2 regions of the Stenotrophomonas sp. YJH_SMC_82 genome follow, and region 1 is predicted to be linked to the other one. Evidence: riboswitches for the same ligand, from Rfam matches in the RefSeq annotation. Region 1 holds a riboswitch; the other holds the start of a gene.

Region 1 (4,321 bases):
GGCATCCGGGGCCAGCAGCACCACGCGGTCGCCCGGCCGTGCATGGATGGCCCATCGCGAGGCCGGCCCGGTCTCGCCATGCAGCACGAAATCAACATCGACCTCGCCCTGCTCTGCACGCAGCTGGCGGAGGGTGTAGGTGCGCATCGGCGGGCGCTGATCGTCCGGCAGGGCCCGATAGCGTGGGTACCAGTCCTCGCCGCTGGGGACCTGCGGCACCTCCTGGCCGGGCAAGGGGAAGAACACCTTGATGCGCTGGTCGGGCCCTCCGGTCGTCATCCGCGCCACTTCGGCACCGGTGAACACCATGCGGTCCAGGGAAGGGGAAAGAACGCGGCGCTCCTTCAGCGCCACCTCGAACAGGCGGTAGGTCTGCTGCGCAGCCATGGGGAACCTCATGCAACGACAGTGGATCGGCTGGCTGTCGTGCACCTGTGCACCGGCTGGCTGGAGTGCCCAGCCTAGTCCGGCGGTTTCCCGTCGCAAGCGTTGCGGGCGTCGTAGCCTGCCCTACCCCTGCGCGCTGCTCAGTGACCCGTGCAGGCTGCCTGCGCCGCGCGTTCGCGCCGGTGTTCCCAGTACCAGAACACGAAGCCGGCGCCGAAGAACCCAGCCTGGCCCAACGCCAGGTGCAGCGGGCTGGCGCTGAGCAGCGGCGACACCACGCCGGCCACCACGGTGCTGATCATCAGCTGCACGAAGGCCTGCAGCGACGAGGCCAGGCCGCGCTGGTGCGGGTACATGTCCAGCACCGCCAGCGCCAGGATCGGGAAGATCAGCGCCATGCCCATGCCACCCAGGAAGATCGGCAGCACCGCCCACGGCAGCACGAACTGCGGCGCCAGCGCCACGTAGCCGACGTTCAGCAGCACCGACAGCGCGCACAGGCCGAAACCAATGGATACCTGGCGGGTGGGCGTGGTGTGCCCGGCCATGCGCCCGGACAGGAACGAGCCGGTGGTCATGCCGCCGATGGTGGGGATGAACAGCCAGGCGAAACCGCCCTCGCCCAGGTGCAGGTGCTGCATCACGAACACCGGTGCCGAGGAGATGTACAGGAAGATGCCACCGAAACCGATGCTGCCGGCCAGCGCCAGGCGCAGGAAGCGCGGATTGAAACCGATGCGCACGTAATCACGCATCAGCACCCGCGGCGACAACGGAACGCGCGCTTCGAGCGGATGGGTCTCCGGCAGGTAGCGGGCGGTGGCCGCCAGCAGAACCAGTGCGAACACCACCAGGAACCAGAAGATCAGCGGCCAGCCAGCACCGCTGAGCAGGATCCAGCCACCGATGATCGGCGCGATCGCCGGGGCGATGCCGAACAGCATCGACACCTGGCTCATCAGCCGCTGCGCGTCGTGACCGTGGTACAGGTCGCGGATCACCGCGCGGCCGACGATCATGCCGACGCCTGCGGACAGGCCCTGCAGGGCGCGGAACCCCAGCAGCGTGGTCAGATCGGTGGACAGCGCACAGCCGACCGAGGCGCCCACGAACACCACCAGGCCGCCGAGGATCACCCGCTTGCGGCCCCAGGCATCGGACAGCGGGCCGTGTGCCAGGCTCATCAGGCCGTAGAACAGCAGGTACACGCTGATGGTCTGCTGCACCGCCACCTCGTCCACCGCCAGGCGCTGGGCCAGCTGCGGGAACGCGGGGAAGATGGTGTCGATCGAGAACGGACCGAACATGGCCAGGCCGGCGAGCAGCAGGGCCATGCGGCGGGTGGAAGGAGCAACAGCGGCGGTCATGGAGAAGGCGTCCGGCAGGGCCATGCGCGGCACGCACGGCGGGCGCCAGTCCCCTGCAGCAGGGACGGCGCCAGATGAATTCGGGTATCCGCCCATCATAGGTGGGGATTGCGCCTGATGCCATGCAGCAGTGCACAAAACGCACGGGCGGGCCATCGGCCATTCAGGCGCCGCGGCCGGGCCCGCAGGCGGCTGGCGCGCCCGCAACGGGCTATAATCGGCGGGCAACACGGTGGGAGAAGCGGAACACCGCTGCCGAAGGCGCAACGCCCGTAATCGCTCAGGCCCGATACCACCCGTAACACAACTCTGGAGAGACCGGTTCGATCCGGCGCCGAAGGGGCACGAAGCCGCGGTTTTCCGCGCTTCCAAACTCTCAGGCAAAAGGACAGAGGGGCGCCCCGCAGACCGCCGACCGGCGGCTTGTGCCCGTGCGTGTGCCCTTTCCTGACGGATCCTTCGCCATGTCCCAGAACACCCCTTCCCTGCGTGAGCTCGAGCACCACAATGCGTTCGTCGAGCGCCACATCGGCCCCAACGATGCCGAGATCGCGCAGATGCTCGACGTCGTCGGCCACGCGTCGCTGGATGCGATGACCGATGCCATCGTACCGGCCAAGATCAAGTCGCCGGCGCCGCTGGCACTGCCGGAATCGATGACCGAAGTGCAGGCACTGGCGAAGATCCGTGCGATCGCCGACAAGAACACCGTGCTGCGCAGCTTCATCGGCCAGGGCTACTACGGTACCCACACGCCGAACGTGATCCTGCGCAACATCCTGGAAAACCCGGCCTGGTACACCGCCTACACCCCGTACCAGGCCGAGATCTCGCAGGGCCGCATGGAAGCGCTGATCAACTTCCAGACCCTGTGCGCCGACCTCACCGGCATGGAAATCGCCAACGCCTCGCTGCTGGACGAAGCCACCGCCGCAGCTGAAGCGATGACCCTGGCCAAGCGTTCGGCCAAGTCGAAGTCGGACACCTTCTTCGTGCACGACGCCGTGCACCCGCAGACCCTGGAACTGCTGCGTACCCGCGCCGAGCCCATGGGCATCGTGCTGCGCGTCGGCACCCCGGCCGAGGCACTGGAAGCAGAAGCCTTCGGCCTGCTGCTGCAGTACCCGGACACCTTCGGCCAGATCGGCGACTACAAGGCGCTGGTCGAGGCCGTGCACGCGCGCGGCGGCCTGGTGGCCGTGGCCACCGACCTGCTGGCGCTGACCCTGCTGGCCGCCCCGGGCGAATGGGGTGCGGACATCGTGGTCGGCAACAGCCAGCGTTTCGGCGTACCGTTCGGCTTCGGCGGCCCGCACGCCGCATTCATGGCCTGCCGCGACGCCTACAAGCGCTCGATGCCGGGCCGCCTGATCGGCGTCTCGGTCGATGCCCAGGCCAACCCGGCCTACCGCCTGACCCTGCAGACCCGCGAGCAGCACATCCGCCGCGAGAAGGCCACCTCCAACATCTGTACCGCACAGGTGCTGCTGGCGGTGATGGCCTCGATGTATGCCGTGTACCACGGCCCGGAAGGCCTGACCCGCATCGCCCGGCGTACCCACCGCCTGGCCTCGATCCTGGCCGCCGCGCTGCGCGAGGCCGGCGTGCAGGTCGGTGGCGACTTCTTCGATACGCTGCACATCACCGGCGTGCATGCCGATGAGATCCACGCCAAGGCACGCGCCGCCGGTTACAACCTGCGCGCGATCGACAGCGACTCGGTCGGCATCAGCCTGGACGAGACCGCCACCCGCGGCGACGTGGTCGCGCTGGCCGCCGTGTTCGGCGCGCAGGCCGACATCGATGCGCTGGATGCCAGCACCGCCGACGCACTGCCGGCCGGCCTGCTGCGCCAGTCCGCGTTCCTGACCCATCCGGTGTTCAACACCCACCACAGCGAGCACGAACTGCTGCGCTACCTGCGCTCGCTGGCCGACAAGGACCTGGCGATGGACCGCACGATGATCCCGCTGGGCTCGTGCACCATGAAGCTCAACGCCACCGCCGAGATGATCCCGGTGACCTGGCCGGAGTTCTCGCAGATCCACCCGCTGGTGCCGGCCGACCAGGCGCTGGGCTACAAGGAACTCATCGACACGCTGGAAGCGATGCTGGTCGAATGCACCGGCTATGACGCGGTCAGCCTGCAGCCGAACTCCGGCGCGCAGGGCGAGTACGCCGGCCTGCTGGCGATCCGCGCCTACCACCGCTCGCGCGGCGAAGGCCACCGCGACATCTGCCTGATCCCGGATTCGGCGCACGGCACCAACCCGGCCTCGGCGCAGATGTGCGGCATGAAGGTGGTGGTGACCAAGACCGATGCCAACGGCAACGTCGACGTCGAGGACATCCGCCTCAACGCCGAGAAGTACAGCGACCGCCTGGCCGCGATCATGATGACCTACCCGTCCACGCACGGCGTGTTCGAGGAAGAGGTGGTGGAGATCTGCGAGATCATCCACAAGCACGGCGGCCAGGTGTACACCGACGGTGCCAACATGAATGCCCTGGTCGGCGTGGCCAAGCCGGGCAAGTGGGGGTCGGACGTTTCGCACCTGAATCTGCAC
Region 2 (4,321 bases), 710 kb from region 1:
GATATCGCCGCACCGCTGCGCCACATCCTCGGCCACCAGCGCAACGTGGAAGTCCGCCTCGGCGAAGTGGTGGCCATCGACAAGCAGGCACGGCAGATCGGCATGGCCGATGGCAGCACGCTGGACTACGACAGCCTGCTGCTGGCCACCGGCGCTACCCACGCCTACTTCGGCAACGACCAGTGGGCCGAAGATGCCCCCGGCCTGAAAACGCTGGACGATGCCATTGCGCTGCGCCGCAAGCTGCTGCTGGCGTTCGAGCGTGCCGAGGCCGAACCGGACCCGACCAGGAAGGCGGCGTGGCTGAGTTTCGCCATCGTCGGTGGTGGTCCCACCGGCGTCGAACTGGCCGGCACGCTGGCCGAGATCGCGCGCCACACGCTGCGCAACGAATTCCGCCACATCGATCCGGCCAGCGCCAAGGTGCGCTTGGTCGAGGCTGGGCCGCGCGTGCTGTCCTCGTTCCCGGAAGTGCTTTCGCTGAAGGCGCGCCGCCAGCTGGAAAAGCTGGGCGTGGAAGTGCTGACCGGTACCCCGGTGAGCGACATCGACAGCCAGGGCTTCAAGCTCGGTGAGCAGTTCGTGCCGGCCCGCACCGTGGTCTGGGCCGCCGGCGTGGCCGCTTCACCACTGGCGCGCACGCTGGACGTGCCGCTGGACCGCGCCGGCCGCGTGCAGGTGCAGCCGGACCTGACCCTGCCCGATCACCCGGAGCTGTTCGTGGCCGGCGACCTGGCCGCACTGAGCCAGGCCGACGGCAAGCCGGTTCCCGGCGTGGCGCCCGCGGCCAAGCAGATGGGCAAGTACGTGGCCGAGGTGGTCCGCGCGCGCCTGCATGGCAAGGCGGCACCGGGGCCGTTCAAGTACGCCGACTACGGCAACCTCGCCACCATTGGCCGCATGGCCGCGATCGTGCACCTGGGCCGGCTGCAGCTCTCCGGCGTGCTGGCCTGGTGGTTCTGGCTGGCCGCGCACGTGTTCTTCCTGATCGGCTTCCGCAACCGCATCGTGGTGCTGCTGAACTGGGCGGTCGCGTACTGGAGCTACCAACGCAGCGCGCGCATCATCTTCGGTGATGATCAGGACGACCGGCGGCCGAGGCGGTAAGGCCGCACGCAACAGGGGTCGGATCCCTTTCCGCGGGAAAGGGCTCTGACCCCGTCAACAAACATGGAGCGCCATCCACGCATGGCGTGGATCTACTTCCGGCAGAAGTCCTCCTTCCTCGCGGTGTCCGCAATCTGCGCGGTACTCCAATGCCGGGTGATCCAGATCGCCAACGCGGTGCTGCTGAGATGCCAGCGCAGCATGCCGCGCCGAGGTTGCCGCCACAGGTGGCGCCGGGCAATCCAGAAGGCCTCCCGCTCCACTTCAGGCACCTTGTTCTTCATCCCGTCCTTGTCGAAGAACTGGGCGGTGAAGCGCCAGGGGTTCATCGGCTGGTATCCCGCCCGTGGCTCACCGCTGCACGCAGCCACACCACTGGGCGCGCGGTCGGCCGGCTTCGGCCGACCGTCCACCAATGCCAGCCCGAGCAGATACAGCAGGCCAGGCAGCAGCGCGATGCCGGCGACCAGCACGACGACGGAGATCCATGCGTTGCCGGCGGCACGCATCGCTCAGTGCGCCTTCGGTTTCGGGTACCACAGTGCGTTGACGATGACCCAGCGCTGGTCGAAACGCCCCATGTGGAAGTAGTCGACGAACCACGGGGTTTCCAGCCGCACCGAGGCCGCGTTGCCGGTCACGTCCAGCACCGTGCAGCGGCGATCCCATTGATCCTTCGGGGTCTTCAGCGCGCCCTGTTTCGTCAACGAGACCAGCTCTTCCTTCGACATCCGGCGCAGGCCCAGGCGCTCGTCGGGTGTATCGCCGAGGACCGCGCGCTTGGCCAGGTCCGGGTGCAGCGAACGGGCGACGCGCTGCGGATCGGCCTCCAGCTGGCCATCGACGTGGTCGTGGCAGGTGGCTTCGATGGCCGCGATCGTGGCGGGGTCGGCGGCAGGGCTCGTTGCTGCGGAGAGAGCGAATAGCAGGGCGATCGTGGACATCCGGGTCTCCAGCTCTGGGCGCGGGGCGATCATCGCATGGACCGGGTAGCCCATCCACGCAGGGCGTGGATCTACTGTAGAGCCGAGCCCGTGCTCGGCTCCCGCATCGGGCAGACGGAACAACAGCCGAGCGTGGGCTCGGCTCTACAGAAGCGCAGGATCCGTTGCCTGCAGCCAGGCCAGCTTGCGTTCGCGGGGCTGCTGCTTGAGTTGCCACTCGGCCCGCGAGGCGGCGGCCCGGTCCGGGTATTCGCGCACGGCCAGCACGCGCAGCGGCGGCCGGGCCCGGGTGTAGCGCGCGCCCTTGCCGGCCTGGTGGGCGGCGAAACGCGCCTCCACATCGGTGCTGATGCCGGCGTAATAGCTGCCATCGCGGCATTCGAGCAGGTACAGGAACCACGGGCGGACGGACGAGGCCATGCCTGGATTATGCCGTGCTGCACTGCAGCGGATATACTGGCACCCGAATGCAGGAGAGAGGCGCCGCGCTGGCGCCCGCCGAAGGCGCAGGCTCCCATGATCGCTCAGGCCGGTGGGCTGGAATCCCACCAACCATGCATTCGACTCGCCGAGCTGGAGAGAGGTCACCGGGCATGCCCGGGGCGATCCGCCGAAGGGGCACGCGGCCCATGCCGCTGAACTCTCAGGCAAAAGGACAGCGGGAGCGGCACCGGTCATCGTCATCCCGTCATTGCGCAGGCAGTGGCGGTGGTCGCGCATGGCCGGCCCCACCGCGCCCGGAGCCTGTCCCATGCTGCTGTCCATCATCTACCTGATCGCCATTTCCGCCGAAGCCATGACCGGCGCACTGTCCGCCGGCCGCCGCCGCATGGACCTGTTCGGCGTGGTCATGATCGCCTGCGTCACCGCCCTCGGGGGTGGTTCACTGCGCGACATCCTGCTCGGCCACTACCCGCTGGGCTGGGTGAAGCACCCCGAGTACCTGGGCTTCACCGTGTGCGCGGCGCTGATCGCCACCTGGGTGGCGCGCTGGATGCACCACTTCCGCCGCACCTTCCTGGTGCTCGACGGGCTGGGCCTGATCGCCTTCACCCTGATCGGCTGCTCGATCGCGCGCGAAGCCGGCCATGCAATGCCGATCGTGCTGATCGCCGGCATGCTGACCGGCGCGTTCGGCGGGGTGCTGCGCGACATCCTCTGCAACGAGGTGCCACTCATCTTCCAGAAGGAGCTGTACGCGATCATCGCGCTGCTGACCGGCGCGGCCTATCTGTTGCTGCTGCACTGGGGCGTGGCCGATGCCACCGCGATCCTGTGCTGCCTCGGCGGCGGCTTCGCGTTGCGCCTGCTGGCGATCCACTACCGCTGGGAAATGCCGAAGTTCGTGTACCACGACGAAGTGCATTGAGCCTCTTCGTAAAGTCGAGCCATGCTCGACTGCTCTTTGCAGGAAACCAACGCGCTTCGCGCGCAGGTCGGGCATGGCTCGACGCTACAGGAAGCGGTATCACCACCCCGGCGATGTACCTGGCGCTGTCGCTCATGCGCAGCGCCAGGCGCATCGCCGGTGCAGATGGGCCGGCCTCCAACTCCGACCGGCCCTGATCGCGGCCGCACCCCCGCAGGCGCTGGCCGCCATCCACACACGTGCCGCACTCAGGCGGCTTCGATCAGGCTGCTTCGGACACCTTCACGTCGCGACGGGCGCGCACGGCCGCAGCCAGACGCTCCAGCACCGTCACGGTGGTGTCCCAGTCGATGCAGCCATCGGTGATGCTCTGCCCGTAAACCAGCGGCTGGCCTTCCACCAGTTCCTGGCGGCCACCGACCAGATGGCTCTCGATCATCACGCCAACGATGCGCTGTTCGCCGTCTTCCAGCTGAACAACAATGTCTTCGATCACCTTCGGCTGGTTCTCGGGGTTTTTCAGGCTGTTGGCGTGGCTGGCGTCGATCATCAGGCGCGTCGGCAGCTTGGCCTTGGCCAGCACCTGGCAGGCGTCGGCGACGCTGCCGGCGTCGTAGTTCGGCTGCTTGCCGCCACGCAGGATCACATGGCAATCCGGATTGCCGGTGGTCGACACGATGGCGGTGCCGCCCTGCTTGGTGACCGACAGGAAGTGATGCGGGTTGGACGCCGCACCCACCGCGTCAGCGGCGATCTTGACGTTGCCATCGGTGCCGTTCTTGAAGCCGACCGGGCACGACAGCCCCGAGGCCAGCTCACGATGCACCTGGCTTTCGGTGGTACGCGCGCCGATCGCGCCCCACGCCACCAGGTCGGCGATGTACTGCGGCGAGATCACATC

The links. A riboswitch is a leader RNA that binds a small molecule or an ion and turns the genes downstream of it on or off. The one in region 1 is predicted to bind glycine.
Region 2: another riboswitch for glycine. It lies ahead of AC5P53_RS02010 (trimeric intracellular cation channel family protein); the one in region 1 lies ahead of gcvP (aminomethyl-transferring glycine dehydrogenase).

The regions. Positions count from the first base shown of each region.
Region 1 covers NZ_JCAFSE010000001.1:1,146,394-1,150,714, reverse strand. The annotation lists gene AC5P53_RS05090 (siderophore-interacting protein) at 1-387, opposite strand, end outside; gene AC5P53_RS05085 (multidrug effflux MFS transporter) at 528-1,754, opposite strand; glycine riboswitch at 2,054-2,156, shown strand; gene gcvP (aminomethyl-transferring glycine dehydrogenase) at 2,219-4,321, shown strand, end outside.
Region 2 covers NZ_JCAFSE010000001.1:438,665-442,985, reverse strand. The annotation lists gene AC5P53_RS02030 (NAD(P)/FAD-dependent oxidoreductase) at 1-1,107, shown strand, start outside; gene AC5P53_RS02025 (hypothetical protein) at 1,200-1,616, opposite strand; gene AC5P53_RS02020 (nuclear transport factor 2 family protein) at 1,620-2,051, opposite strand; gene AC5P53_RS02015 (GIY-YIG nuclease family protein) at 2,196-2,471, opposite strand; glycine riboswitch at 2,512-2,601, shown strand; glycine riboswitch at 2,615-2,720, shown strand; gene AC5P53_RS02010 (trimeric intracellular cation channel family protein) at 2,803-3,420, shown strand; gene AC5P53_RS02005 (3-deoxy-7-phosphoheptulonate synthase) at 3,683-4,321, opposite strand, start outside.